DNA from 3 places in the Chitinimonas koreensis genome. Region 3 is predicted to be linked to each of the others. Evidence: predicted binding sites of a transcription regulator. Region 3 holds the regulator's gene; each other region holds the start of a gene.
What was found. The regulator sigma-54, encoded in region 3, starts transcription at its own class of promoters, with help from an activator protein. The targets are predictions, from matches to a motif close to CTGGCACGCTTCATGCTT.
Positions count from the first base shown of each region.

Region 1: the regulator sigma-54 is predicted to act here: its motif matches at 6,632-6,649, upstream of H9L41_RS03170 (ammonium transporter).
Region 2: the regulator sigma-54 is predicted to act here: its motif matches at 6,315-6,332, upstream of flgB (flagellar basal body rod protein FlgB).

Region 1 covers NZ_CP060704.1:739,049-748,973, forward strand. Annotated here, with positions in the region: gene H9L41_RS03150 (mechanosensitive ion channel family protein) at 1-1,097, opposite strand, end outside; gene H9L41_RS03155 (PhoX family protein) at 1,478-3,439, opposite strand; gene H9L41_RS03160 (2-hydroxyacid dehydrogenase) at 3,687-4,610, shown strand; gene H9L41_RS03165 (hypothetical protein) at 4,921-5,223, opposite strand; gene H9L41_RS03170 (ammonium transporter) at 5,237-6,586, opposite strand; gene H9L41_RS03175 (monovalent cation:proton antiporter-2 (CPA2) family protein) at 6,873-8,684, shown strand; gene H9L41_RS03180 (glutathione S-transferase family protein) at 9,014-9,667, opposite strand; gene H9L41_RS03185 (diguanylate cyclase) at 9,718-9,925, opposite strand, start outside.
Region 2 covers NZ_CP060704.1:2,213,285-2,223,209, forward strand. Annotated here, with positions in the region: gene malG (maltose ABC transporter permease MalG) at 1-249, shown strand, start outside; gene H9L41_RS09620 (pullulanase-associated domain-containing protein) at 413-844, shown strand; gene H9L41_RS09625 (alpha-amylase family glycosyl hydrolase) at 902-2,620, shown strand; gene H9L41_RS09630 (aldo/keto reductase) at 2,783-3,655, shown strand; gene gap (type I glyceraldehyde-3-phosphate dehydrogenase) at 3,789-4,802, shown strand; gene malE (maltose/maltodextrin ABC transporter substrate-binding protein MalE) at 5,016-6,176, shown strand; gene flgB (flagellar basal body rod protein FlgB) at 6,376-6,789, shown strand; gene flgC (flagellar basal body rod protein FlgC) at 6,801-7,214, shown strand; gene H9L41_RS09655 (flagellar hook assembly protein FlgD) at 7,230-7,904, shown strand; gene H9L41_RS09660 (flagellar hook protein FlgE) at 8,006-9,880, shown strand; gene H9L41_RS24525 (flagellar basal body rod C-terminal domain-containing protein) at 9,898-9,925, shown strand, end outside.
Region 3 covers NZ_CP060704.1:521,641-531,565, reverse strand. Annotated here, with positions in the region: gene H9L41_RS02135 (monovalent cation:proton antiporter family protein) at 1-436, opposite strand, end outside; gene H9L41_RS25440 (cation:proton antiporter) at 436-708, opposite strand; gene H9L41_RS02130 (KpsF/GutQ family sugar-phosphate isomerase) at 750-1,736, shown strand; gene H9L41_RS02125 (KdsC family phosphatase) at 1,821-2,306, shown strand; gene lptC (LPS export ABC transporter periplasmic protein LptC) at 2,303-2,884, shown strand; gene lptA (lipopolysaccharide transport periplasmic protein LptA) at 2,865-3,410, shown strand; gene lptB (LPS export ABC transporter ATP-binding protein) at 3,407-4,132, shown strand; gene H9L41_RS02105 (RNA polymerase factor sigma-54) at 4,154-5,635, shown strand; gene hpf (ribosome hibernation-promoting factor, HPF/YfiA family) at 5,700-6,035, shown strand; gene ptsN (PTS IIA-like nitrogen regulatory protein PtsN) at 6,287-6,742, shown strand; gene hprK (HPr(Ser) kinase/phosphatase) at 6,942-7,883, shown strand; gene rapZ (RNase adapter RapZ) at 7,901-8,749, shown strand; gene H9L41_RS02080 (flavin prenyltransferase UbiX) at 8,746-9,366, shown strand; gene H9L41_RS02075 (TIGR00266 family protein) at 9,453-9,925, shown strand, end outside.

The sequences.
Region 1 (9,925 bases), 220 kb from region 3:
CGCGTCGGCCGTTCGTCGGCGCGGGCCGGTGGCTTGGCGGCGGCAGGGCCGGCGGCCGCGCCGACCATCTGCACCGCCGGGGTCGGCGTGGCCAGCGTGATGTCTTCGCCGCGGAAGCGTTCGAGCATGGCCAGGTTGATCTGGTGCTGGGCCTTCACGAACAGCGCGAAGTTCGGTTTCAGCATGAAGTACACCACCTCGAAATCGAGCCCGCCCGGCGTCAGCGCCTTCAGGTGGGTGCGGTCGAAGCGCGCCTCCTCCTGCGCCTCGACGATCTCGCGCATCAGCTCCGGGATGCGGCGCAGCTGCTCGGTCGGGGTGGAATGGGCCAGCGTGAAGGTGAACACCGCGCGCCGCTCGTCCATGCGCTTGTAGTTGCGGATGCGGCTCTTGAGCAGGTCGGCGTTGGAGAACACCACTTCCTCGCCCGAATCGGCCTGGATGCGGGTGGTCTTGAGGCCGACATGCTTGACCGTGCCGGAGAAGGTGTCGACCACGATGGCGTCGCCGGCCATGAAGGGCTTGTCGAGCGCGATCGACATCGAGGCGAACAGGTCGCCCAGGATGTTCTGCACCGCCAGCGCCACCGCCACGCCGCCGATGCCGAGCGAGGTGACCAGCGCGGTGATGTCGAAGCCGAGGTTGGACAGGATGGACAGCACCACCACCACCCAGATCACCAGCCGCAGCACGAAGCCGGCCAGCGCCATATGGGTGGCGACGGTCGCGCTGGCGTCCTCGCCCTGGGCACGGTAGCGCAGCCACGACAGCGCGGCCTGGCTGAGCCAGACGCCGCCCTGGATGGTGAGGGCGATCAGCATCAACTGGTCGAGTCGCGTCTCGAGGCTGCCGAGCTCGAGCTGGTTGGCGCCGGCATAGATGGCGGCCAGCAGCAGGGTGAGGCGATGGGTGCCGTCGACCACGTCCGCCGCGACGTCGTCGAGCTTGGTGGCGGTGCGTCTGGCCAAGGTGCGCAGCCGGCCCTGCAGCAGCCGGCGCAGCAGCCAGAGCGCGGCGAAGACGGCGGCGGCGACGGCCAGCGCGGTCAATGCGTCCTCGGCCGAGTTGTGTTCGTACAGGTAGCGCAATGCGGACATGGGCGGGTTCTCCGGGGCTTGGGGCGAAACGTCCCCTGTTCCTGGCTGGACCTTGGTTTTGCGCCGTGGGTTCCGGTGGGGCGGCCGGAGGGGAGCGTGAAAGGTGAAAGGTGAAACGTGGACCCCATCCCCACCCCAGCCCTCCCTTGAAGGGGAGGGAGCGGATGGCGACTGCCTGAATCGTCATGGGGACGTCGAACGATCACCGCCGGCGGAGTCGGCGTGGTTCTGCCCCTCCCCTTCAAGGGGAGGCTGGGAGGGGGATGGGGTCCACGTTTCACTTTTCACGTTTCACGGTATTCACGTTTCACGGCGCCCCAAAGAAAAAGCCGGTTCCGCAGAACCGGCCTTTCCCCATGCCGCAGCGCCAGAGACGAGGATCAGACCCCGATCACCCCGCCATCCTGCTTGCGGATCACCACCGTCGCCGAGCGCGGCCGGCCGGCCGGGTCGGCGTCGGGCCAGGACGAGACGGCGGTCGGCTTGGCCGGGTCGTTCACCTCGTTGCTCGGCTCGCCCGGGTGCTGGATGTTGATGAACATGGTCTTCTGATCGGGCGTGAAGCTGATGCCGGTGATCTCGCAGCCGCTCGGCCCGGTCAGGAAGCGGCGGATCTCGCCGGTGGCCGGGATGCTGGCCAGCATCATGTTGTTGCCCATGCCGGCGTATTCCTTCTGGTTCACCGTGCTGGTGCTGATGTCGGTCTGGATCCACAGCACGCCGGTCGGCGCGTAGTAGAGGCCGTCGGCGCTGCCGAAGGCGTCGCCGGCGTACTTGCCCGGCTTGTGCTCCTCGGCCGCCGCGTCGGGCCGGCCGGCCAGCGCGAAGATGTCCCACTTGAACGCCAGCGCGGCCGGATCGTCGCCCGCCTCGTTCCAGCGGATGATGTGGCCGAACAGGTTGTTCTTGCGCGGGTTGGCGGCGTCCGGGCCGGGCTTGCCCTCGGCGCCGCGCTGGCTGTTGTTGGTCAGCGTGCAGTAGAGCTCGCCGGCATTGGCCGGGTTGACCGTGATCCACTCGGGCCGGTCCATCTTGGTCGCGCCGACCAGGTCGGCCGCCAGCCGGGTCTTGATCAGCAGCTCGGCCTGGTTGGCGAAGCCGGCTTCGGCGGTCAGGCCGTTCTTGCCGTGGGTCAGTTCGCGCCATTCGCCGCTGCCGTCGTCGTTGAAGCGGGCGACGTAGAGCGTGCCGTGGTCGAGCAGGTCGCGGTTGGCGCGGCGGTTGGTCGGGTTCCACGGCTTGCTGCTGACGAACTTGTAGATGTATTCGAAGCGCTGGTCGTCGCCCATGTAGATCACCACGCGGCCGTCCTTGGCCACCGACGGCGTGGCGCCCTCGTGCTTGACCCGGCCCAGCGCGGTGCGCTTGACCGGCTTGGCGTTCGGCTCGTACGGGTCGATCTCGACCACCCAGCCGAAGCGGTTGATCTCGTTGCGGCTCAGCTGGCGGTCCCAGCGCGCATCGATCTCGTTCCACTTGTACAGCTTCTCTTCGTCGGCCACGCCGTAGCGGGTCTTGTTGAAGTCGTGGTCGCTCTTCTGCGAGAAGTCGCAGAACAGCGTGTCGAAGTTCTCTTCGCAGGTCAGGTAGGTGCCCCACGGCGTCCAGCCGTTCGAGCAGTTCTGCAGCGTGCCGAGCACCTCGCGGCCGGTCGGGTCGGCCTCGGTCTTGAGCAGGTCGTGGCCGGCGGCCGGGCCGCTCAGCGCGATCGGGGTGGCGGCGGTGATGCGGCGGGCGTACTTCGACGGCCGCACCACCTGCCAGCTGCCGTCCTTCTGCTTGGCCACCTCGACCACCGAGACGCCGACCGCGGCCAGCGCCTTGCGGTACTTCTCCTCGGTCATGGTCTTGTTGCCGTCGGTGGTCAACAGGCCCGGATCGACGTATTCGTGGTTGATCGCCAGGAGGCCGTGCTTGCTGGCCGACGAGCCGAGCGGCAGCGGGAAGAAGCGCATGCCGTCGTGGTGCATGCCGGCCTGCAGCGCCTGTTCCTCGGCGCTGTTGCTGGCGTCCTTGGCGAAGGCCGGTTGCTTGCCCTTGGCGCCGATCGGGTCGCCCCAGGCGTACAGCACCTCGGCCAGGTAGCCCTCGGGCACCACCACCTTGTCGGCGGTCGAGAACGGCACCGACTGGAAGCCCAGCGCGGTCGCCTTCGGCGCGGCCGGCACGGTTGCGGCCGCGGCCGGCGACGACAGCAGGCCGGCGAACAGGCCGCTGGCCGACAGCGCGGCGCCGCCGGCCAGCACCTGGCGGCGCGACACGCTGGCGTCGATCAGTTGGGACAGGCTGGGATTGAGCGAATCGTTGCTGACGAGCTCGTCCTGCTTGGTGAAGTGCGACATGGCGGCGTCCTTTGGGTCTTTTGTAAGGGCTGCGGAGCGGGAAGACGCAGCACGCTAAAGGGCCAATGTGACGCGGCGATGAAGCGGTGGCGCGGAGGCCGGAAAGGGGCGCGAAACGCGCCTTGCCGCAGGGGATTTCGAGTCGCCTGCGGAACGGCGGCCGGGCCGGCGCCGCGCGACTGTCCATGGCCCGGTCGCGGCGCAATCACTACACTGGCGGCCCCTTGTCCAGAGCGAGCGCCCGCCCATGCTGTACGTCCACGTTCCCGACCAGGCCGAGCGCTGGCTCGCGCTGTTCCGCGCCGCGCTGCCCGATATCGCGGTCGCCGGCGAGGCCGACGCCGTCGACGACGGCCAGGTGGAGTTCGTCGCCTGCTGGCGGCCGCCGGAAGGCCTGTTCGCGCGCTTTCCCCGGCTGCGCGCGGTATTCGCGCTCGGCGCCGGCGTCGACCGCCTGCTCGGGCGGCCCGACCTCGCGCCCGGCGTGGCGCTGATCCGCCTGACCGATGCCGGCATGGCGCGGCAGATGGCCGAATACGTGCTGCACGGCTTGTTGCGCTTCCAGCGCCGTTTCGACGACTACGCGCGCCAGCAGCAGGCCGGCCTGTGGCAGCCGCTGCCGCAGCGCGATGCGTCCGAATTGCGGGTGACGGTGCTCGGGCTCGGCGCGATCGGCGGCCAGGTGGCGCGCACGCTGGCGCTGCTCGGCTACCCGGTCGCCGGCTGGAGCCGCAGCCCGCGCGAGATCGACGGCGTGCGCTGCCTGCACGGCAGCGAAGCGCTCGATGGCCTGCTGGCCGAGACCGACGCGCTGGCGATGATCCTGCCCAATACCGCCGAGACGCGCGGCCTGATCGACGCGCGCCGGCTCGGCCTGCTGCCGGCCGGCGCGCTGGTGATCAATGCCGGCCGCGGCGAGCAGCTCGATCTCGAGGCGCTGCTCGACGGGCTCGACGGCGGCCGGCTCGGCGGCGCCCAGCTCGACGTGTTCGAAACCGAGCCGCTGCCGGCCGGGCACCGCGCCTGGCGCCAGCCCCACCTCCACATCACGCCGCACGTGGCGGCGATGACGCTGCCGGCGCCGTCGGCGCAGCAGGTCGCGGCCGCGCTGCGCGCGTTCGTCGCCGGACGGCCTGTGGCGGGGATGGTGGATCGGGTCAGGGCGTATTGAGCGGCAGCCGGAGCAGGTGCCCCTGCCGGGCAGGCTGGCCGACGTCGGTTCTGTAGGTCGGGCTTCAGCCCGACGGCGCCTTCGATCGAGGCCGCTGTCGGGCATGAAGCCCGACCTACGAAAGGCGTGCTGCAGCGCTTCGAATCACTGACGAGCGACTGCGAGGCTTCCCCGCGGCGGCAGGGACGGGAGGGGAAGGGTTGAAACAGGGGTAGCCGCTGTTTCAGCTTTCACGGTCGGAGCGCACCCGGGTTTCCCGGGTGCCTGAACCGCAGCTAGCCGTGCCCGGCGGCCGGATCATTCCTCGAGGCTACCGCAGGCCGCCGACGTAACGCCGCGCCGCCTCCGCGGTCGGCTGCGCCAGGTTGTCGCGGATCTGCTCGACCAGCGGCTTGCGCACCGTCTGGCGCGGCTCGGCGAACAGCGCCTGTTCGAAGCGGTTCACCGCCTCGGCCAGCTCGGCGGCCGGCTCGGTGCGCGCCAGCCGGATCACCTCGCGCGCGTACTCGGCGTTGCTGACCATCCATTCCGGATCGGTGATGCGGCCGATCTTGCGCCGGATCATCACGTGCAGGTGGGCGGCCAGCGCCAGCAATTCGTTGTGCGTCGTCATGCTGCGTCCCTCCTCACTCGAGCCGCTCGCCGTGCTGGGCGAGGTCGAGGCCGTCGAGCTCGTGCTCGGCCGGCACGCGCAGGCCGACCACCCAGTCGACCAGCTTGAGGATCACCGCGCTGGCCGCCAGGCTGTAGCCCAGCACCGCGAAGGCGGCGATCGCCTGAGTCGCCAGGTCGCCGTCGGCGCCGCCGATCGAGCGGCGCGCCAGCAGGCCGGTCAAGAGCGCGCCGACCAGGCCGCCGACGCCGTGCACGCCCCAGACGTCGAGCGAATCGTCGGCGCCCAGCAGCCGCTTGAGCCCGGTCGCGCCCCAGTAGCAGGCGATGCCGGCCGCCGCGCCGATGGCCATCGCGCCCTTGACGTCGACGAAGCCCGAGGCCGGCGTGATGGCGACCAGGCCGGCCACCGCGCCCGAGCACAGGCCCAGCATCGACGGCCGGCCGCGCACCAGCCACTCGGCCAGCATCCAGCTCAGCGCGGCGCAGGCGGCGCCGACGTGGGTGACCAGCAGCGCCAGGCCGGCGCGGCCGTCGGCCGCCAGGGCGGAGCCGGCGTTGAAGCCGAACCAGCCGACCCACAGCAGCGAGGCGCCGATCAGCGTCAGCGCCAGGTTGTGCGGCGCGAACGACTCCTGGCCGTAGCCCTCGCGCCGGCCCAGCATCCAGGCCGCCATCAGCCCGGCCGCGCCGGCGTTGATGTGGACCACCGTGCCGCCGGCGAAGTCGAGCGCGCCCATCGAGGCCAGCCAGCCGCCCGGCTCCCACACCCAGTGCGCCACCGGCGCGTAGACCAGCAGCGACCACAGCGCCATGAAGCACAGCATGGCCGAGAACTTCATGCGCTCGGCGAAGGCGCCGGCGATCAGCGCCGGGGTGATGACGGCGAAGGTGAGCTGGAACATGGCGAACACCGATTCCGGAATGGTGGTCGCGCCGTGGTGGACCGACACCTTGCCCGCCTCCTTGAGGTAGACCAGCCCCTCCATCATCAGCCGCTCGAGGCTGCCCAGCCAAGGCGTGCCCGGCATGAAGGCCAGGCTGTAGCCGATCGCCACCCACAGCAGCGAGACCAGCGCGCAGACCGCGAAGCTCTGCGTCATGGTGGCCAGCACGTTCTTCTTGCGCACCATGCCGGCGTAGAAGCAGGCGAGGCCGGGGATGGTCATCAGCAGCACCAGCGCGGTCGCGCTGATCATCCAGGCGGTATCGCCGGCGCTGATCCGGCTCGCTTCGACCACCTGCGGGCCGGCCGCGGCCAGCGTGGCGGGCGCGGCGATCAGGGTGGACAGCGCGCGGAGCAGCCGCTGCGCATGTCGCGGAGGGGAATGGAATGACGCGGTAGCACCTGGCGTTGCGGACATCGAAGACCTCCCGTCTGTGCGGCCGGCATGGGCCGACCCGCGCTACAGCAGGAGCCATGCCAAGCCGCGCCGGCATCGCGCGATGGCTTGTGGATGCGCCTTGGCGGGCTTCGGGCGCCGATTCGGCGGGGCGCCGGCCGGGCCAGATTGGTGCAGTCCGGCTGGGGCGGGAGTCGTCATGGTGCACTGCAATATGGCCGACGCCGGCGCGGACCGGCGCTGCCGCCCGGCTGGCGCGCCGCTCCCCGGCTTGCCATCATCGCGGCTTCACCCCCGGAGCCGTGCCGTGTCCCTGCTTTCGCAATCCGTCGTCCTGCTCGCCTCCGCCGTGGTGGCGGTGCCGCTGCTCAAGCGTTTCGGCCTCGCCTCGGTGCTCGGCTTCCTCGCCGCCGGCGTCGCCATCGGCCCCGGCGCGCTGGGCCTGGTCGACAACCCCGAGGCCATCCTGCACGTCACCGAGTTCGGCGTGGTGCTGCTGCTGTTCATCATCGGCCTGGAACTGCAGCCGTCGCGGCTGTGGGTGCTGCGGCGCGCGGTGTTCGGCCTCGGCGGCGCCCAGGTGCTGCTGACCACCGCGGTGCTGGCGCTGGCCGGCTGGGCGCTCGGCCTGCCTCCGGTGGCCGCCGGCGTGGCCGGGGTGGCGCTGTCGCTGTCGTCGACCGCCTTCGTGCTGCAGATGCTGGCCGAGAAGAAGGAGCTGACCAGCCGCCACGGCCGTGACGGCTTCGCGGTGCTGCTGTTCCAGGATCTGGCGGTGATCCCGCTATTGGCCGTGCTGCCGCTGCTGTCGCCCGACGCGGCGGCGGCCAGCCGGCCGCCGGCCTGGGTGTCGATCGGCGCGGTGGCGGCGGTGGTGCTCGGCGGCCGCTTCGTGCTGCGCGCGCTGCTGCGCCGGGTGGCGCGCGCCGACAGCCACGAGCTGTTCGTGATGGCGACGCTGCTGATCGTGATGGCGACCGCCTGGGCGATGGAGGCGGCCGGCCTGAGCCTGTCGCTCGGCGCCTTCCTGGCCGGCGTGCTGCTGGCCGATTCGGAATACCGCCACGAGCTCGAGGCCAATATCGAGCCGTTCAAGGGCGTGCTGCTCGGCCTGTTCTTCGTCGCGGTCGGCATGGCGGCCAACCTCGGCCTGCTGCTGCACCGGCCGCTGCTGGTGCTGGGCCTGGCGCTCGGGCTGATGGCGGTCAAGGCCGTGGTGCTGTATGCGATCGGCCGGCTGGCCGGGCTCGGCGATCCGGCTTCGCGCCGCTTCGGCGCCTACCTGAGCCAGGGCGGCGAGTTCGCCTTCGTGCTGCTGGCGCTGGCGGTGACCCTGCAGCTGCTCGACACGCCGACGGCCGAGCTGCTGGCGATGACGGTGACGGTATCGATGGCGTTGACGCCGCTGCTGGTCGGCGCTCACCAGCGCTGGCTGGTGCCGCGGCTCGAGGGCCGCGCGGCGCGCGAATTCGACCGGATCGAACCGGACGGCCATCGCGTGCTGATCGCCGGCTTCGGCCGCTTCGGCCAGATCGTCGCCCGGGTGCTGCGCATGCGGCGCATTCCGGCCACGGTGCTGGAAGCGAACTTCGAGCAGGTCGACTTCGTCCGCCGCTTCGGCAACCGCATCCATTACGGCGACGCCTCGCGGCTGGACCTGCTGCGCGCCGCCGGCGCCGGCCAGGCCGAGGTGTTCGTGCTGGCGATCGACGACGTCGAGGCTTCGCTGCGCACCGCCGAGACGGTGCGGCAGCACTTTCCCCACCTCAAGATCTACGCCCGTGCGCGCAACCGCTTCCACTACTACCGGCTGCGCGACCTCGGCGTCGAGGTGGCCACGCGCGAGACCTTCGCCGCCAGCCTGGAGATGGCCGGCGCGGTGCTGCAGGGACTGGGGCTGTCCTCGGTCGGCGCCGCCGATGCGACCTCCACCTTCCGCCGCCACGACGAGGCATTGCTGGAGCGGCAGTACGCGGTGCACCACGACGAGACCGCGCTGATCCAGACCTCGGTCGAGGCGGCGCGCGAGCTGGAAGGACTGTTCGAGTCGGACGAGGGGCAGAAGGCGGTCGATCCGACCGGCTTGCCGGACATCGAGGAAATGCAGAACTGGGGCTGACCGTCGCGTTGACGGACTCGGCATTGTGCGGGTTCGATCGGGAGGACAGGCACCCGGCAAAGGGGCGCTTGTGCATGGTGAACGCTCGACCGGCGACGGTCCCTGTTTCACCCCGACTCCCCCGCCCTCGCCGCCGCGAGGGAGCCTCGCTGACGCTCGTTCGTGGTTTTCAATGCGACCGTATCCAACTCCGCGATGGGGCCGGGCTGCATGGAGCCGGGTGATGGGTCGGGCGTAAGAGCGGCTTCAACCGCTGCGAATGGCGAGGGAATGGAGACATTCGCGGTAAATGCTGCGCCTGCACGCGGCTCTTCGCGGTGAAACGATCCTCAGCCCCCGTCCTCCTCGCTGTCCCGGATCACCCAGCTCTCCGTCAGCGCCGCCTCGTACCACTCGCGCATCGCCGGCAGCGCCAGCACGTGGTCGACCCAGCCCTGGGCGCGCGAGGGCAGTTCGAGCGAATAGGTGCGGCAGCGCGTCGCCATCGGCACGTACATGGCGTCGAGGATGCCGAATTCGCCCATCAGGAACGGCCCGAGCGGCGCGAAGCGCGCGCGCAGGCTCTCGATCAGCGCGCTAAAGCGGGCCAGGTCGCGGCCCACCTCGGATGGCCGCGAACGCGGCGGGTACTGGCGCCGCACGTTCATCGGGCAGTGCTGCCGCAGCGCGGCGAAGCCGGCGTGCATCTCGGCCGCCAGCGCGCGCGCCTCGGCCCGCAGCGCCGGGTCGCGCGGCCACATCGGCAGCTCGGGATGGCGCTCGGCCAGGTATTCGCAGATCGCGATCGATTCCCACACCGAGATCGCGCCGTCGACCAGGCAGGGCACCTTGCCGGTCGGGGTGTAGCGCAGGATGGTGTCGCTGCTGCCGGCTTCGAACAGCGGCACCAGGATCTCCTCGAACGGGAGGCCGAACTGCCGCAGCAGCAGCCAGGGCCGCAGCGACCACGACGAATAGGCCTTGTTGCCGATCACCAATTGCATGAAGGTTCCTCGTGAGGTAAAGGCGCCGGCCGCCGCGCGGCCGGCCGGTTTCACGCCGCGTGCTGCACCGGCGGTTCCTGCCGCCAGAACGCGTAGCCGTTCCGGCCGCTGCGCTTGACGTGGTACATGGCGGCGTCGGCGTGGCGCAGCAGGTCGTCGGGCGCCGTGCCGTCGAGCGGAAAGCAGGCCACGCCGATGCTGACGCCGACGTCGACCGGATGGCCGTTGATGCGGTAGGCGGCGCTGACCGCCGTCACC
Region 2 (9,925 bases), 1.7 Mb from region 3:
CTGATGGTGGTGTTCCTGCTGGCCTTCATCCAGGGAATCATCGAGTACCCGATCGCCTCGGTGCTGCTCAAGGAGCAGAACCAGCTGACGCTGGCGGTCGGCTCCAAGATGTTCCTCTACGAGCAGAAATACCTGTGGGGCGACTTCGCCGCGGCGGCCATCCTGTCGGGCCTGCCGATCACCGTGGTGTTCCTCCTGGCGCAGAAATGGATGATCTCGGGCCTGACCGCCGGCGGCGTGAAAGGCTGACCCGGCGCGGCTGGCCGGAAGCACCGTAGGAGCGGCTTCAGCCGCGAATGCTTCCGATCCACCCTGGCCATTCGCGGCTGAAGCCGCTCCTACGGGGCGGGTCACGGCGCCATCCGGCCGAAGTTCGAAAACGGATGCTTAAACCAACAACGGAGTGATGACCATGACGAGCAAGCGTTCCTTCCTCAAGACCCTGCTGGCCGCCGTGCTGCTGGCCGCCGTGCCGGCCTTCGCCGCGCCGCCCGAGGGCTTCGTCGACCTGCATTACCACCGCCCCGACGGCAAGTACGACAAGTGGGGCCTGCACGCCTGGAAGCGCGCGCCGGGCGCCAGCGACCAGCCGCTCGACGGCGTGAGTTGGTTCTCGCCGCTCAAGCCCGACGGCCAGGACGACTTCGGCGTCTACTGGCGGCTGGCGATCAAGGATTTCGGTAGTACGGCGACGGTGAACTACATCATCCACAAGGGCGATACCAAGGATCAGAAGGGCAAGGACCAGGCCTTCGACACCAAGGAGATCAAGGAAGCCTGGGTGGTGTCGGGCGACGCCAACATCTACAAGAGCAAGGAAGAAGCGCTGGCTGCCGCGAAGTAGTCCGGCCGCCGCTCCGGGGTGGGCTCGGCCCACCCTTTTTATCGCCTCGAGATGCCCATGAAACCGACCCTGCTCGCTGCTTCCTGCCTGTCCGTCCTGCTGCTGGCCGCCTGCGCCGGCACGCCGCAATCGGCCTCACCCGACGCACCGGCGGCCGCTGCCCAGGTCGCGACCGCCGCGCCCAGGAACGACTTCGCCGCCAATCCGATCGTCTACTTCGCGATCACCGACCGCTTCCTCAACGGCAATCCGGCCAACGACGGCAGCTACGGCCGGCAGAAGGACGGCGCGCAGGAGATCGGCACCTTCCACGGCGGCGACCTGGCCGGCCTGACCGCCAAGCTCAAGGAAGGCTACTTCAAGCAGCTCGGCGTCAACGCGATCTGGATCACCGCGCCCTACGAGCAGATCCACGGCTGGGTGCAGGGCGGCAAGGCCGAGTTCAAGCACTACGCCTACCACGGCTATTTCGCGCTCGACTACACCGTGCTCGACCGCAATATGGGCACGCCGGACGAGCTGCGTGAATTCGTCGACACCGCCCACGCCCAGGGCGTGCGCGTGCTGTTCGACATCGTGATGAACCACCCGGGCTACCTCGACGTCGAGACCGCCCACCAGCTGAACATCCCGGTGCTGTGGAAAGGTGCGCACGAGCAGTACACGCTGAAGGACTACCACGGCTGGATCGACTACAACGCCGAGCGCGACAAGTGGGCCGAGTGGTGGGGCGGCGACTGGGTGCGCGCCGGCCTCAACGGCTACACCGCCGGCGGCAGCGACGACCTGACCATGCAGCTGGCCTTCCTGCCCGATTTCAAGACCAGTTCGACCAAGGCGGTCGGCCTGCCGGCCTTCCTCAAGAAGAAGACGGATACCCGCGCGACCGAGCTGCCCAACGCCACGGTGCGCGACTACCTGGTCAAGTGGCTGACCGACTGGGTGCGCGACTACGGTATCGACGGCTTCCGCTGCGATACCGCCAAGCACGTCGAACTGGCCTCCTGGGCCGCGCTCAAGGCCGGCGGCAACGCCGCGCTGGCCGACTGGAAGGCGGCCAACCCGGCCAAGAAGATCGACGACGCGCCGTTCTGGATGGTCGGCGAGGTGTTCCCGCACGGGGTCGAGCGCGATGCCTATTTCGACAACGGCTTCGACAGCCTGCTCAACTTCGACCTGCAGGACCGCAAGCTCGACGACGCGGCCGCGCTCGACGACATGTACGCCGGCTACGCCCGCAACCTGGCCGCCGGCCGCAGCGGCGGCGCCTCGTTCGACGTGCTGTCCTACATCTCCTCGCACGATACCCGGCTGTACCGGCGCGACCGCCTGATCGAGGCCGGCAGCGCGCTGCTGCTGGCGCCGGGCGGGGTGCAGATCTACTACGGCGACGAGAGCGCGCGGCCCGACGGCCCGGCCAGCGCCGGCGATCCGCAGCAGTCGACCCGCTCGGACATGAACTGGGCCAGCCTCGACGCGCGCGTGCTGGCGCACTGGCAGAAGCTCGGCCAGTTCCGTGCCCGCCACGTCGCGCTGGCGCGCGGCAAGCACCAGAAGCTCGGCGACGCGCCCTACGTGTTCTCGCGCGTGGCCGGCGCCGACCGCGTGGTGGCGGCGCCGTTCGCCCGCGGCGCGGTCAGCCTGCCGGTCGGCGGCGCGTTCCGCGACGGCGAGACGGTGCGCGACGCTTACAGCGGCGTGACCGCCAAGGTGGCCGGCGGCGTGGTCGAGCTGGAGGCGGCCGGCACGGTGCTGCTCGAATCCGCCCAGCCCTAGCCGGGAAGCGCGGCCGGCCGAAACGGATGCGCCTGTAGGAGCGGCTTCAGCCGCGAATGGCCGGCGCATCACGGATCGCCATTCGCGGCTGAAGCCGCTCCTACGGTGACGTAACCCACAGCCGCGGCGCGCACCGATTCGAATCACGATGGAAAACGGAACATGGACCTGAATTTCTCGCGCCTGATCATGGGCATGTGGCGCATCGGCGACTGGGGCCTGAGCCCGGCCGGCGTGGCCGACCTGATCGAGGCCTGCCTCGAGCTCGGCATCGACACCTTCGACCTGGCCGACATCTACACCGGCTACCAGTGCGAGGCGATGTTCGGCGCCGCGCTGGCGGCCCGGCCGGCGCTCAGGCCGCGCCTCAAGCTGATCTCCAAGTGCGGCATCGCGCTGGTGTCGGCGGCGCGGCCGGCCCACCGGGTCAAGCACTACAACACCGGCCGCGCCCACATCGTGGCCTCGGTCGAGCATTCGCTGGCCGCTACCGGCGCCGAACGGCTCGACCTGTTGCTGATCCACCGGCCCGATCCGCTGATGGACGCCGACGAGATCGCCGAGGCGTTCGGTGCGCTGCAGCGCAGCGGCAAGGTGGCGGCCTTCGGCGTGTCCAACTTCCTGCCGCACCAGCTCGACCTGCTGCAGAGCCGCCTGGAGTCGCCGCTGGCGGCCAACCAGATTGAAGTCTCGCTCTTGCACACTACATCGCTGTTCGACGGTACGCTCGACCAGTGCCAGCGTCTGCGCGCCATGCCGCAGGCCTGGTCGCCGCTCGGCGGCGGCCGGCTGGCGGCCGAGCCGGTCGATACGCCGCTGGGCCGGGTGCTGGCGCGGCTGGGCGAAGAGCTCGGCGCGACGCGCGAACAGCTGGCCATCGCCTGGCTGCTGCGCCATCCGGCGCGCATCCACCCGGTGCTCGGCAGCGGCAAGGCCGAGCGCATCCGCCAACTGGTCGAGGCCCGGCGCATCGAACTCGACCGGCAGCAGTGGTTCGAACTGCTGGAAGCGGCCATGGGCCGGGAAATGCCCTGAAGCCGGCCGGCGCCGCGGCGCCGGCCGGGTTCGCAGGATTTCGGAGTGAAGCGGCCCGCAGAGGCCAAGACGAATACAAGCAGAGCGCCCATACGGCGCCGCAACTCAATCCAGGCACCATTAGGAGCAAGCCATGACCATCCGCATCGCCATCAACGGCTACGGCCGCATCGGCCGCAACGTGTTGCGCGGCCTCTACGAGAACAACCGGCGCGACGAGTTCGAGATCGTCGCCATCAACAACCTCGGCGAGATCGAGGTGAACGCCCACCTGACCGAGTACGACACCGTGCACGGCAAGTTCCGCGCCGACGTCGGCTACGAAGGCGAGCACCTGCTGGTCAACGGCGACCGCATCCGCTACCTCAGCGTGCGCGACCCGGCCCAGCTGCCGTGGGCCGACCTCGGCGTCGACGTGGTGTTCGAGTGCACCGGCCTCTTTACCAGCAAGGCCAAGGCCTCGGCCCACCTGGCGGCCGGCGCCAGGAAGGTGATCATCTCGGCGCCCGGCGGCGACGACGTCGATGCCACCGTGGTGTTCGGCGTCAACGAGGGCAGCCTCAAGGCCGAGCACACCGTGATCTCCAACGCCAGCTGCACCACCAACTGCCTGGCCCCGCTGGTCGCCCCGCTGCACGCCGCGCTCGGCGTCGAGATGGGCCTGATGACCACGGTGCACAGCTATACCAACGACCAGGTGCTGACCGACCTCTACCATAGCGACCTGCGCCGCGCGCGCTCGGCCACCATGTCGATGATCCCGACCAAGACCGGCGCCGCCGCCGCGATCGGCCTGGTGATCCCCGAACTGGCCGGCAAGCTCGACGGCCTGGCGGTGCGCGTGCCGACCATCAACGTCTCGCTGGTCGACCTGGTGTTCACCGCCGGCCGCGACACCAGCGTGGCCGAGGTGAACGAGATCGTGAAGGCGGCCGCGGCCCAGTCGCGCGGCGGCGTGCTGACCTACAACACCAAGCCGCTGGTGTCGGTCGACTTCAATCACAACCCGGCCTCGTCGAACTTCGACGCCACCCAGACCAAGGTCAGCAACAAGCGCCTGGTCAAGGTGATGGCGTGGTACGACAACGAGTGGGGTTTCTCCAACCGCATGCTCGATACCTGCAAGGCGCTCGTGAACGCGCGCTAGGCCAGGTCGCCCCGACCACGACCGCGCGGGCCACGGCCCGCGCGGCGTGCAGGTGCCAATCCCGGCACCGAGGCGCCGCAGAGCGCCGATTCCCCGACAACGGAGTGAAGACCGATGAAGATCCGCATGCAGGACGCGGAGGGCACTGCTTTGCCCGCCGCCAGCGCAACCCTGCCCCTCGAGCCGCGCCGGCGGCTGCTTTCCGCCACCCTCATGACCCTCGCCGCCGGCCTGCTGCTCGGCGCACCGGTGTTTGCCGCCGGCAAGACGATCACCGTCTGGATCAACGGCGACAAAGGCTGGCAGGGCATCCAGAAGGTCGGCGACGACTATGCCCGCCGCACCGGCATCGCCGTCAAGGTCGAGCATCCCGACGACGCGCCGAACAAGTTCCAGCAGGCCGCGCTGGCCGGCAACGGGCCCGACGTCTGGATCTGGCCGCACGACCGCATCGGCGAGTGGATCAAGCTCGGCCTGATCGCGCCGATCACGCCGACCGAGGAAGCGCGCCGCAACATCGTCTCGGTGGCCTGGGACGCCTTCACCGTGAACGGCCAGGTGTGGGGCTACCCGCTGTCGGTCGAGGCGGTCGGGCTGATCTACAACAAGGCCCTGGTCAAGACGCCGCCACGCAGCTTCGAGGAGCTGCCGGCGCTCGACGCCCAGTTGCAGAAGCGCGGCGCCCACGCCATCCTGTGGGACTACAACAATACCTACTTCACCTGGCCGCTCCTGGCGGCCAACGGCGGCTACCCGTTCTTCCGCGACGGCCGCGGCAACTACGATCCGACCGACACCGGCGTGGCCAAGGCCGGCGCGGTGGCCGGGCTGGAGACGCTGGCCATGCTGATCGAGCGCGGCGTGATGCCCAAGGGCGCCAACTACGGCCAGATGGAAGAGCAGATGCACGCCGGCAAGCTGGCGATGATGATCAGCGGGCCGTGGGCCTGGGAAGGGCTGAAGAACGCCAAGATCGACTTCGGCGTGGCACCGTTGCCGACCGTCCGCGGCAAGCCGTCGCGGCCCTTCGTCGGCGTGCTCGGCGCGATGATCAACGCCAAGAGCCGCAACCGGAAGGAGGCGCTGGCCTTCCTCGAGCAGGGCCTCCTCAAGGTCGAGGGCCTCAAGGCGATGAACGCCGACGTGCCGCTCGGCGTGCCGGCCGACATCACGCTGTTCTGGCAGCTGTACAACGACGAAAATATCCGCAACTCGATGGACAACATCCACCTGGGCAAGCCGATGCCGTCCAATCCCGAGATGGGCAAGTTCTGGGCCGCGATGGCCAGTGCGCTGCCGCAGGTGACCGAGGGCACGGCCAAGCCGAAGGATGCGCTGCAGGCCGCCGCCGCGCAGATCGGCGGCAAGAAGTAGGGCTGGGCCGCATGCCGGCAAGGGCCGACCCGCGGGTCGGCCTTTTTATTGCCGCCGCCGGCCGGCAAAGCTTGCCGCCGGCCCCGCCTGCCGCTTGCCCTGAGCCGCCAAGTGCTTGAATCGACGGGGATCGGGCAGCTGGCACGCAGCGTGCTTTGATCGCTCCGACAGAAATGAACCGACGGTGCGCGAGATTGCCATGTTGTCCAGCCTGAACAATTACTTCGCCTTCAACGAAGCCGCCCTGAAGCTGAGGGGCACCCGCCAGGAAGTGATCGCCAGCAATATCGCCAACGCCGATACGCCGGGCTACAAGGCGCGCGACTTCGACTTCGGCCAGACGCTGAGCAACGCGATGGCGGCCCAGCGCGGCGCCTCGAACGAAATGGGCCTGGCCCGCACCGACGGCCGCCACCTGGCCGGCAAGCCGCACAGCACGCTGGAGGTCGACCTGATGTACCGCAACGACGTCCAGCCCTCGATCGACGGCAACACCGTCGACATGAACACCGAGATGCGCAACTTCACCGACAACGCGGTGCGCTACCAGGCCAGCCTCACCTTCCTGCAGCAGCGCATCAGTGGCATGCGCACCGCGCTGCAGTCGCAATAAGGAACGCCGCCATGTCCCTGTTCCGCGTCTTCGACATCGCCGGCTCGGCCATGACCGCCCAGTCGGTCCGGCTCAACGCCACCGCCAGCAACCTCGCCAACGCCGAGAGCGCGACCAGCTCCAGCGGCCAGCCCTACCGCGCCAAGCAGGTGGTGTTCGCCGCCACCCCGCTGACGGCCTCGCAGCCGCAGGCGGTCGGCGTGCAGGTGGCGACGGTGTCGGAAGACCCGAGCCCGGCGCGCATGGTCTACGACCCGAAGAATCCGCTGGCCGACGGCAACGGCTACATCGCGATGCCCAATGTGAACGTGGTGGAAGAGATGACCAACATGATCTCGGCCTCGCGCTCCTACCAGACCAACGCCGACATGATGAACACCGCCAAGGTCCTGCTGCAGCGCACCCTGCAGCTCGGCCAGGCCTGAACCGGGTAGACCGCCATGAGCACCATCAACGGCACCAGCAACACCAGCAACGTGTTCGAGAACCTGAACAAGGCGCGCGACAACAAGAGCGATGCCGAGGAAACGCAGGACCGTTTCCTCAAGCTCCTGATGACGCAGCTGCAGAACCAGGACCCGATGAACCCGATGGACAGCGCCCAGAGCACCAGCCAGATGGCGCAGATCAACATGGTCACCGGCATCGACAACCTCAACGCCAGCATCACCAGCATGATGTCGACCTTCAACGCCGGCCAGTCCTTCCAGGCGGCCGGGCTGATCGGCAAGCAGGTGCTGGTGTCGGGCGACACCATGCGCTACAGCGGCTCGGGCGCGGTGCAGTCCGAGATCGAGGTGCCCGAGGGCGGCGGCCTGATCACCGTGTCGATCTACAACGACAGCGGGCAGAAGATCGACGAGATCGCGCTGGGCCAGCAGAAGGCCGGCCGGCAGGCGGTCGAGTGGGACGGCAAGAACAGCGCCGGCAACGCCATGCCGGCCGGCAAGTATTACCTCGACGCCTCGATGAACCTGCCCGACGGCGGCACCAAGCAGATCTCGAGCTTCACCTTCGTCGACGTCGACAGCGTCGCGATCGCCAACGGCGGGGTCAACGTCAAGCTGGTCGACGGCCGTTCGGTGGCGTTCTCCGACGTCACCCAGATCAAGTAAGTCATTCCAGGTAGACGCCGGCCCCGCAGCGGGGCAGCGGGCAACATTCGGCAAGCGGGGCGCCGGCAGGCGCGCACAGAAAAGTCAGCAGGAGAAACACCATGGGCTTCCAGCAAGGATTGAGCGGCGTCAACGCCGCCTCCAAGTTCCTCGACGTGGTCGGCAACAACGTCGCCAATGCCAACACCGTCGGCTACAAGGGCTCGCGCGCCGAATTCGCCGATATCTTCGCCAACACGCTGGGCGGCACCAGCACCCAGACCGGCATCGGCGGCCGTACCGCCTCGGTGGCGCAGCAGTTCTCGCAGGGCAACCTGAGCACCACCAACAATGCGCTCGACGTCGCCATCCAGGGCAACGGCTTCTTCCGCCTGATCGATACCGCCGGCGGCTTCAGCTACTCGCGCAACGGCCAGTTCCAGCTCGACCGCCAGGGCTACATCACCAACGGCACCAACAAGCTGGCCGGCTACCTGGCGAACGCCGACGGCCAATTGATCACCGGCACCACGCCGCAGGCGATCCAGATCCGTACCGCCAACATCGGCGCCCAGGCCACCGGCGCCTCGGGCGCGGCCAATGCCGGCCTCACGCTGGCGATGAACTTCGACGCGCGCAGCAACGTGGTCGGGCGCGGCACCAGCACCGTCTCGATCAACGGCCTGCAGCTGGACAACGCCGCGGCGGCCGGCACCCAGGTCAACTACCAGACCCGCGTGACCGACTCGACCGGCCAGTTCCACGATCTCGACGTGCAGCTGACCAAGCTCGCCGGCGGCGGCTGGAACATCGCCACCGACCTCGACAACAGCGGCACCTTCACCAATTCCGCCAATCCGCTGGTCTTCAATGCGCTGGGCCAGATCCAGTCGGGCTCGCCGGCCGCCGTCAGCTATGCGCTGGCCTCGCCGACGCCGGCCTACGGCAACACCCCGCTCAATTTCAACATCAACTTTTCCGGCGCCACCGAGATCACCGGCGGCACCGTGCCCGGCGCGATCAACGTCAACGACACCGCCGCGCAGAACATGAGCGTGATGGTGGCCAATTCCAACCTGCCCAACGGCGACGCGGTCGGCGCGGTGCACACCTTCAGCGGCAGCTACCGCGACGCCAACGGCGACAGCCACTCGCTCGACGTGACGCTGACCAAGGCGGCCGCCAATACCTGGACCCCGTCGGTCACCATCGACGGCGCGCCGTTCACCATCACCCCGACGCCCTCGCCGGTCACCTTCAACGAGGCCGGCCTCTTGAGCGGCGGCTCGCCGATCGCCATCACCGGCGCGGCCGGCGGCGCCGACTTCAAGATCAACCTGCAGGGCCTGACCCAGAACGCCGCGACCTTCACTTCGTCGCCGCTCGAGGTGCGCAGTACGCCGCCGGTGGTGCCGACCGATCCGTCGACCTACACCCACTCGACCTCGGCCACGGTGTACGACTCGCAGGGCGTCGAGCACACGCTGACCTACTACTTCACCAAGGTCGGCGTGAACGCCTGGGAAGTGCAGAGCAGCTTCGACGGCGGTACGCCGGTCACCCATCCGGGCTACATCACCTTCGACCAGGTCGGCAATCTCAACGGTGGCACGAGCCTTGCTTATAGTTCCCCGATCCCGTCGCCGAGCGGTGCGCTGTCGCCCCTGGCGTTCAACACCAGCTTCGCCGGGACCTCGCAGTTCGGCAGCCAGTTCGGTGTCAGCGAGCTGACCCAGGACGGCTACGCCGACGGCAACATCACCGGCCTGTCGATCGGCAAGGACGGGGTGATCATCGGCCGCTACTCGAACGGTCAGAACCGCACGGTCGGCCAGATCACGCTGTACAACTTCGCCAACCCGCAAGGGCTGCAACCCTTGGGCGACAACCGCTGGGCCGAGACCTTCGCCTCGAACCAGGCACGGCTCGGCGTACCGGGGAGCGGCGATTTCGGCAGCTTGCAGTCGGGGCGGTCGAGGATTCGAACATCGACCTGACCAAGGAATTGGTCGACATGATCACCGCGCAGCGGTCCTACCAGG
Region 3 (9,925 bases):
CCTTGGCCACCAGGTGAAACAGCGGCCGCAGCAGGCGCGGCCCGAAGTACAGCAGCGCGCCGAGCACCACCGCGATCTTGATCGCGGCCCAGCCCAGCGCCAGCCACAGGTCGCCGCCGGCCTGGCCCAGCACCGGCAGGATGATCAGCAGCGGCACCACCGCCAGATCCTGGAACAGCAGCACGCCGATCGCGCTCTGGCCGTGCGAGGCATTGACCTCGACGCGTTCGGCCAGGAGGCGGGTGACGATGGCGGTGGACGACATCGCCAGCACGCCGCCGAGCGCGACGCCGGCCTGCCACGGCAGGCCGCAGGCCAGCGCGCCGAGCAGCACCACCGCCATCGCGCTGCCGACCTGGGCCGAACCGAGGCCGAACACCGTGGCACGCATGGCCAGGAGCTTGGGCAGGCTGAACTCGAGGCCAAGGCTGAACATCAGGAACACCACGCCGTATTCGGCCAGCCCTTCGGCTTCGCCCGGGAGGCGATCAGGCCCAGCGCATGCGGGCCGATCGCGATGCCGACCAGCAGGTAGCCCAGCATGGCCGGCAGTTGGGCGCGGCGGCATAGCGTGACCACCGCGACGGCGGCCGCGAGCAGGATCAGGACGGTTTCGAGGGCGTGGTGCATGGCGCGCGGACGGGGGACGATGGCTGGATTATACGGAGCCGCGTCGGGCTTGCCCGGCGGGACGAGGGATCGGCGCATCCCTTATACTTCGCGCTTGTGAATCCCGCCCTCATCCCTTCATGAAATCCATCCGCACGCAAACCGAAGACGGCCTGCTGGCACTGGCCCGCGAGGTGCTGACCATCGAGGCCGACGCGATCCGCGCAGTGGCCGACCGGCTCGACGCCACCTTCGCCGCCGCCCACGCGCTGATGCTGGCCTGCCGCGGCCGCGTGGTGGTGGCCGGCATCGGCAAGTCCGGCCATATCGGCCGCAAGCTCGCCGCCACGCTGGCCTCCACCGGCACCCCGTCGTTCTTCATGCACCCGGCCGAAGCCGCCCACGGCGACCTCGGCATGATCACCGCCGACGACGTGGTGCTCGCGCTGTCGAACTCGGGCGAGAGCGACGAACTGGTGTCGCTGCTGCCCGCCATCAAGCGCAAGGGCACCAAGATCGTCGCCATGACCGGCAATCCGCAGTCGACGCTGGGCCGTGCCGCCGACGTGCACCTCGACGCCCGCGTCGCCAAGGAAGCCTGCCCGCTGAACCTGGCGCCGACCGCCAGCACCACCGCCGCGCTGGCGCTGGGCGACGCGCTGGCGGTCTGCCTGCTCGAGTCGCGCGGCTTCGGCCGCGACGACTTCGCGCTGTCGCACCCGGGCGGCAGCCTGGGCCGCAAGCTGCTGGTCCACGTGCGCGACGTGATGCATCACGGCGATGCGCTGCCGGTGGTGGCCGAGTCGGCCAGCGTGAAGGACGCGCTGTTCGAGATCACCCGCAAGGGCCTGGGCCTGACCGCGGTGGTCGACGCCGCCGGCCAGCTGACCGGCGTGTTCACCGACGGCGACCTGCGCCGCGCGATGGACCGCGACGTCGACCTCAAGACCGCCGCCATCGGCGCCGTGATGACCCGCAATCCCAAGACCATCGACGCCGACCGCCTGGCGGTCGAGGCCGTGCAGCAGATGGAAGCGCTCAAGGTCTACGTGCTGCTGGTGCTCGACCAGGGCCGGCTGGCCGGTGCGATCCGCATGCACGACCTGCTGCAGGCCGGCGTGGTCTGAACCTCGATACCCGCGGCGCCCACGGGCGACCGCACACGATGCAAAGGATGCAAGGTGCTTGAACGCGCACAACCGGTACGCCTGATGATCTTCGACGTCGACGGCGTCATGACCGACGGCGGTCTCTACTACACCGACGCCGGCGAAGAACTGAAGGCCTTCAACTCGCTCGACGGCCACGGCCTCAAGATGCTGCGCGCCTCGGGCGTGCAGCTCGCCATCCTCACCGGCCGTACTTCGCGGCTGGTCGAGCACCGCGCCCGCAACCTCGGCATCGACCACCTGGTGCAGGGCGCGCACGACAAGCTCGCCTCGTTCCAGGCCCTGCTGGCCGAGACCGGCTTCAAGCCCGAGGACTGCGGCTACATGGGCGACGACGTGGTCGACCTGCCGGTGATGCGCCGCGTCGCCTTCGCGGTGGCGGTGCCCGATTCGCCGACGCTGGTACGCCAGCACGCGCATTACGTGACCGGCGCCCGCGGCGGCCACGGCGCGGTGCGCGAAGCCTGCGAAGTCGTCATGCAGGCGCAGGGAACCCTCGAGGCCCAATTGGCGCCTTACCTGCGATGAGCCTGTTGCCCGACCGCGCCGCGCGCGCCTTCCCCCTGCTGTTGCTCGGCCTCCTGGCCGGGCTGGCGCTGCTGCTCGACCGGGCGACCGAGCTGCCCTACTTCTCGCCGGTGGCGGCCAACCGCGACCCCGACCTGATCATCTCGCGCTTCGCCGCCACCGGCTTCGGCAACGACGGCAAGCCGCTCTACACGCTGACTGCGCGCGAGATGCGCCACTTCCCGGCCGACGAGCGCCTCGAGTTCTCGCAGGCCCGGCTGGTGCGCACGCTGCCGAGCGAACCGACGCTGACGGTCGACGCCAGCACCGCGCGGGTGACCGACGACGGCGACAAGATCTGGTTCGAGCGCGACGTGGTGATGCATCGCGAGGCGGCGGGCCAGACCGGCCCGCTGGTGCTGCACACCAGCCGCCTTTCGCTCGACACCGCGCGCGGCCAGGCCGCCTCCGACGCGCCGACCCAGCTCGATTCGCCCGGCTACCAGGCCAACGCCGTCGGTTTCGACTACGACAACAACAGCACCCAACTCAACCTGCGCTCGAAAGTGAACATCCGCTATGCGCCGCCCAAACGCTAGGCCCTGGCTGGCCGCTACGCTGCTGCTGCTCGCCGGCAGCGGCCACGCCGAACTGGCCGATCGCGACAAGGAAATCGTGATCCGGGCCGACCAGGCCGGCATGAACGAAAAGACCGGGGAACACGTGCTGACCGGTCGCGTCCATATCACCCAGGGCACGATGGTGGTGGACGCCGACCGCGCCAACCAGCTGAACCGTTCCGACGGCAGCCAGCTGGTCCGCGCCGAAGGCCGGCCGGTCAAGTTCCGCCAGAAGATGGAAGGCCAGAACACCTGGCTCGACGCGCACGGCGACCGGGTCGACTACGACAGCAAGAGCGGCGACGTGAAGCTCAGCGGCAACGCCTGGCTCAAGCGCGGCGAGGACGAATTCACCGGCAGCACCATCGTGTACAACACCAACACCGAGGTCTACCACGCCGAAGGCGGCCCGCATGCGCCGGCCGCCACGGGCGACGCGCCGCAGGGCCAGGTCAAGATCGTCATCCAGCCCAAGAAGAAGACCGAGACGCCCGCCAAGCCATGACCGCCCGTTTATCCGCCCAGCACCTGCAAAAGCGCTACAAGGCCCGTACCGTCGTCCGCGACGTCTCGCTGCACGTCGACGCCGGCGAGGTGGTCGGCCTGCTCGGCCCCAACGGCGCCGGCAAGACCACCAGCTTCTACATGATCGTCGGCCTGGTCGCCCTCAACGGCGGCAAGATCTTCCTCGACGACGCCGACGTCACCCACCGCCCGATCCACGAGCGCGCGCGCCTGGGCCTGGGCTACCTGCCGCAGGAAGCGTCGATCTTCCGCCGCATGACGGTGGCCGAGAACGTGCGCGCCATCCTCGAACTGCACGAACCGAACGCCGATGCGGTCGAACGCCAGCTCGACGAACTGCTGCGCGAACTGAACATCGCCCACCTGCGCGACAGCTCGGCGCTGTCGCTGTCGGGCGGCGAACGGCGCCGCTGCGAGATCGCCCGCGCGCTGGCGGCCAAGCCGCGCTTCATCCTGCTCGACGAGCCGTTCGCCGGCGTCGATCCGATCGCGGTGATGGACATCCAGAAGATCATCCGCTTCCTCAAGCAGCGCCAGATCGGCGTGCTGATCACCGACCACAACGTGCGCGAGACGCTCGGCATCTGCGATCGCGCCTACATCATCAACGAGGGCAGCGTGCTCGCCTCGGGGACTGCCGAGGAGATCGTCTATAACGACAATGTGCGCCGGGTCTATCTCGGCGAGCATTTCAAACTCTGAGCCGCGCACCCAAAGACCGGCATGAAACCATCCCTCCAGCTCAAGCTCTCCCAGTCCCTCACGCTGACGCCGCAACTGCAGCAGTCGATCAAGCTGCTGCAGCTGTCCACGCTCGATCTGAACCAGGAGATCGAACGATTCCTGCAGGACAACCCGATGCTCGAGCGCGAGGACGAGGGTGAGCCCGAGACCCACGCGGTCCGCGAGGACGGCGCGCCGGCCGAAGGCCCGGCCGACTACGCCGCGCCGACGGCCGAGGCGCCGCCGGCGGCGGCCGAGGACGCGCCGGCCGGCGAGCCCGACTTCGACTTCGACGACGCGCTCGGCGACAACTACTGGAGCGAGGCCGCCGGCGGCGGCCGCCAGCGCGAGGACGACGACGAGTTCGACCCGCATGCCAACGTCGCCCGCGTGTTCACGCTGCGCGAGCACCTGCTCGAGCAGCTCGGCCTGCTGCCGATCAGCCAGCGCGACCACGCGGTCGCCACCCTGGTGATCGACGCGCTCGACGACGACGGCTACCTGACCACCCCGCTCGAAGAAATCTTCGAGCTGATCCCGGAATCACTGCGGGAGGAGCTCGAGATCGAGCTCGAGGAATTGCAGGTCGCCTGGCAATTGATCCGCCAGCTGGAACCCGCCGGCGTCGGCGCGGTCAACCTGGGTGATTGCCTGACCCTGCAGCTCAAGCAGTTCCATGCCGACGAAGCGGCCTGCGCGCTGGCCTGCACGGTGGTCGCCGACTGCCTCGATTTATTGGCGAACAAGGACTACAGTAGGCTCAAGAAGACGCTCAAATGCGACGACGAGGAACTGAAGGCGGCGCAGACGCTGATCCAGCGTCTCAACCCTCGCCCCGGTGCCGCGTTCGGCGCGACCGACACCCGCTACGTCGTGGCCGACGTGGTGGTCAAGAAGCAGCGGCAGGGCTGGACGGTTCAGCTCAACGAAGCCGCGATGCCCAAGCTCAAGGTGAACCAGTTGTACGCCAACATCCTGCGACAACACCGCGAAAACGGAGCCGGCCTGTCGGGCCAGTTGCAGGAGGCCAAGTGGCTGATCAAGAACGTCCAGCAGCGCTTCGAAACCATCCTCCGCGTCGCCCAGGCCATCGTCGAGAAACAGCAGCGCTTCTTCGAGCACGGCGAGGTCGCCATGCGCCCGCTGGTGCTGCGCGACATCGCCGAGGAGCTCGACCTGCATGAATCGACCATCTCGCGCGTGACCACCCAGAAGTACATGCTCACGCCGCGCGGCATCTACGAGTTCAAGTATTTCTTCGGCAGCCACGTCGAGACCGACTCCGGCGGCGAATGCTCGGCCATCGCCATCAAGGCGCTGATCAAGCAGCTGATCCAGAACGAAGACGGCAAGAAGCCGTTGAGCGACAGCACGATCGCCGACGTGCTCGGCAAGCAGGGCATCAACGTCGCCCGCCGTACCGTCGCCAAATACCGTGAAGCCTTGCAAATCCCTCCCGTGAACCAAAGAAAGTCCCTATAGCCGCCACCGACTCCCGCAGTCCGGGCGTCGGCCCGGCGGCATCCTTCAGCACAAGGAGAGTTGTATGAACCTGACCATCAGTGGGCACCATCTCGACGTCACCCCGGCCATCCGCGACTACGTGGAAACCAAGCTGGAACGCGTGACGCGCCACTTCGACCACGTCATCGACATGAACGTCACCCTGTCGGTCGACAAGCTGCAGCAGAAGGTCGAGGTCAACGTCCACCTGCGAGGCAAGGACATCCACGTCGAGGCCTGCGAGCCCGACATGTATGCCGCCATCGACCTGGTCGCGGACAAGCTCGATCGACAGGTCCTCAAGCACAAGGAAAAGCGCTACGGCGACCGTCACGCCGAACCGTTGAAGTACCAGGAGAGCGAACAGCCCGCCGCGTGAGCGGACTTGCAGCACACCTAATCGCACGCGAGGGCGCGGGAACGGTACAGGGACACCGTTCCCGCTTTTCTTTTGCGTGACCGCCGGCGCGCGAAGGCGGGAATCCATGCCTGCCGGAGCGGTCTGAACCGCATGCCGATCGATTTCACCGCAACGGGACTGCCGGCGAGCAAGCGCTCCTTGTCGCGCCCTCTGGCCGGCGTACAATGGCGGCCTCTCCGCGCCGCCGGCGCCGAACCCATCTCTCTGCCATGGCCCTGATCGCCTCCATCCTGCCGCCGGCCAACGTCTTTCTCGACCTCGACCTGACCAGCAAGAAGCGCCTGTTCGAACAGGCCGGCCTGCTGTTCGAGAACAGCCATGGCATCGCCCGCAGCGCCATCTTCGACGCGCTGTTCGCGCGCGAGAAGCTCGGTTCGACCGGCATCGGCCAGGGCGTCGCCATCCCGCACGGCCGCATCAAGGGGCTGAAGGAAGCGGTCGGCGTGTTCGTGCGGCTCAAGCAGCCGATCCCGTTCGAAGCGCCCGACGGCAAGCCGGTCCACCTCGCCTTCGCCCTGCTGGTGCCGGAACAGGCGACCGACCTGCATCTGCAGATCCTGTCCGAGCTCGCCCAGCTGTTCAGCGACAAGAAGCTGCGCGAAAGCCTCGCCAGCGCTCCGACCGCCGAAGAAGTGCACCGCCTGCTGACCAGTTGGCAAGGCTGAGCGGCGGCGCGCCCCGGGGCGCATTCCGGCTGCGTCACCCGCACGCGGTGGAAGGCGTACGGCATAGTATGCTATGCAGTCGAACCGCCCGCTCTGCGCCCTTGGCGCGGCCGCCGGCGTACCGTTACCAGCCCTGTCTCCTGCCCGCGCCCGTTCCACCCCGGGGCGGCAGGCGCACACCGCCCCCGAAACCGACGCCATGCCGCAAATCACCGTCCGCCAGCTGTTCATCGACAACGCCGAGAAGCTGCGGCTGACCTGGCTCGCCGGCCAGAGCGGTGCCAACAACCTGCTGTCCAACGACGCCGACACCCAGAAGCCCGCCCATGCGCTGGTCGGCCACCTCAACTTCGTCCACCCCAACCGCATCCAGGTGCTCGGCCTCGCCGAGATCGCCTACCTGCAGCAGGTCGAGCCGGCCGCGCTGCGCAAGTCGCTCGACCACCTGTTCAGCACCGACATGGCCGCCATGATCGTGGCCAACGGCCAGGCCACGCCCGAGATCCTGCGCGAGGCCTGCGAGCGCGCCCACGTGCCGCTCCTGACCTCGCCCGAGCAGTCGCCCTACCTGATGGACGTGCTGCGCTTCTACCTGGCCAAGGCGCTGGCGGTGTCGACCAATCTGCACGGCGTATTCCTCGACGTGCTCGAGGTCGGCGTGCTGATCACCGGGGAAAGCGCGATGGGCAAGAGCGAGCTGGCGCTGGAGCTGATCTCGCGCGGCCACGGCCTGGTCGCCGACGACGTGGTCGAGCTCTACCGCATCGCGCCCGATACGCTCGAAGGCCGCTGCCCGCCGCTCCTGCGCGACTTCCTCGAGGTGCGCGGCCTCGGCGTGCTGAACATCCGCACCATCTTCGGCGAGACCGCGGTGCGGCCGCGCAAGAACCTCAAGCTGATCATCCACCTGACCAAGCAGTCCGAATCGGTCACCCCGCTCGACCGGCTGCAGATGCAGGCGGCGACCCAGGCGGTGCTCGACGTGGCGATCCGCAAGGTGGTGCTGCCGGTCGCCGCCGGCCGCAACCTCGCGGTGCTGGTCGAGGCCGCGGTGCGCAACTACATCCTGCAGCTGCGCGGCATCGATTCGACGCGCGAGTTCATCGAGCGCCACCAGCGCTTCATGGAATCGGGGGAATAGCGATGCCGCACAGCGCCATGCAGATCGTGCTGATCTCGGGCCTGTCGGGCTCGGGCAAGAGCGTCGCGCTCAAGCTGCTCGAGGACCTCGGCTATTTCTGCATCGACAACCTGCCGGCCGCGCTGCTGGCCGAGACGGTCGAGCTGTTGCAGTCGGAGGCGCACAAGCGCGTCGGCATCAGCGTCGACATCCGCGGCGTGCACAGCCTGCCGGCGCTGCCCGACTGCGTGACCGACCTCAAGGCGCGCCAGCTCGACGTCCGCGTGCTGTTCCTCGAAGCCAAGAACGAGGCGCTGCTCAAGCGCTTCTCCGAGACCCGGCGCAAGCATCCCTTGTCGGTGCTCTACCCCGAGCTGACGGTCACCGAGTGCATGATCATGGAGCGCGAGCTGCTGGCCACGGTGGCCGGCATGGCTCACCGCGTCGACACCAGCGACCTCAGCGCCAACGGCCTGCGCGGCTGGGTACGCCACTGGCTGGCGCTCGACCAGTCGCGGCTGACGCTGATCTTCGAATCGTTCGGCTTCAAGCACGGCCTGCCGCTCGACGCCGACTTCGTGTTCGACGTGCGCTGCCTGCCCAATCCCTACTACGACCCCAGCCTGCGCGGCCAGACCGGCCGCGACCTGCCGGTGGTGCGCTTCCTCGAGGCCGAGCCGGCCGCGCTGCACATGTACGCCGACATCCGCGACTATCTGCAGCGCTGGCTGCCGGCCTTCGATCACGACAACCGCAGCTACGTCACGGTGGCGATCGGCTGCACCGGCGGCCAGCACCGCTCGGTCTGGCTGGCCGAGAAGCTGGCCGCCCATTTCGCCGCCGAGCGCCAGGTGCTGGTGCGCCATCGCGAGGGCTCGACCGAATGACGGCCGCGACCGTGACCCTGGCGCTGACCGGCGCCTCCGGCATGCCCTACGGCCTGCGCCTGCTCGAATGCCTGCTGGCGGCCGGGGTGCGCGTCTACCTGCTGTATTCGCAGGCCGCCCAGGTGGTGATCCGCCAGGAGATCGGCGAGACCTGGCCCTCGCGCGCCAAGGAGGTCGAGGCGCTGCTGCAGGCGCGCCACGGCGTCGACGGCACGCGGCTCAGGGTATTCGGCCGCGAGGAATGGTTCGCGCCGGTCGCCTCGGGCTCCAACCCGGCCGACGCGATGGTGATCTGTCCCTGCACCATGGGCACGCTGGCCGCGATCGCCGCCGGCATGAGCGACAACCTGATCGAGCGCGCCGCCGACGTCGCCATCAAGGAAGCGAAGAAGCTGGTGATCGTGCCGCGCGAGACGCCGTTCTCGGCGCTGCACCTGGAAAACATGCTGAAGCTGGCGCGGCTCGGCGTCTGCGTGCTGCCGGCCAATCCGGGCTTCTACCACCACCCCCGCTCGGTCGAGGCGCTGGTCGACTTCGTGGTCGCGCGCGTGCTCGACCAGCTCGGCGTGCCGCACCAGCTGATGGCGCGCTGGGGCGAGACCGACGCGCCGGCCTGAGCCGCGCTCCGTCCCGTATTCCCCCGTATCCCCTCGAACAGGCCGCTACCGCGGCCGCATAAGCACGTAGACAAAGGAGAACTGCAATGACCATGGATGTGATCGACTATCAGGTGTTCGGCGACGACATGCAGTTCGTCGAGATCGAGCTCGACCCGGGCGAGGCCGCCGTCGGCGAGGCCGGCACGATGTTCTACATGGAAGACGGTATCCAGATGGATACCATCTTCGGTGACGGCTCGGCCCAGCAGAGCGGCTTCATGGGCAAGCTGATGGGCGCCGGCAAGCGCCTCTTGACCGGCGAATCGCTGTTCACCACGGTGTTCGTCAACCAGGGCTCAGGCAAGAAGAAGGTCGCCTTCGGCGCGGCCTACCCGGGCAAGATCATCCCGGTGCACCTGTCCGAGCTCGGCGGCACGCTGCTGGCGCAGAAGGATTCCTTCCTGTGCGCAGCCAAGGGCGTGTCGCTCGGCATCGCCTTCCAGAAGAAGCTCGGCGCCGGTTTCTTCGGCGGCGAAGGGTTCATCCTGCAGAAGCTCGAAGGCGACGGACTGGCCTT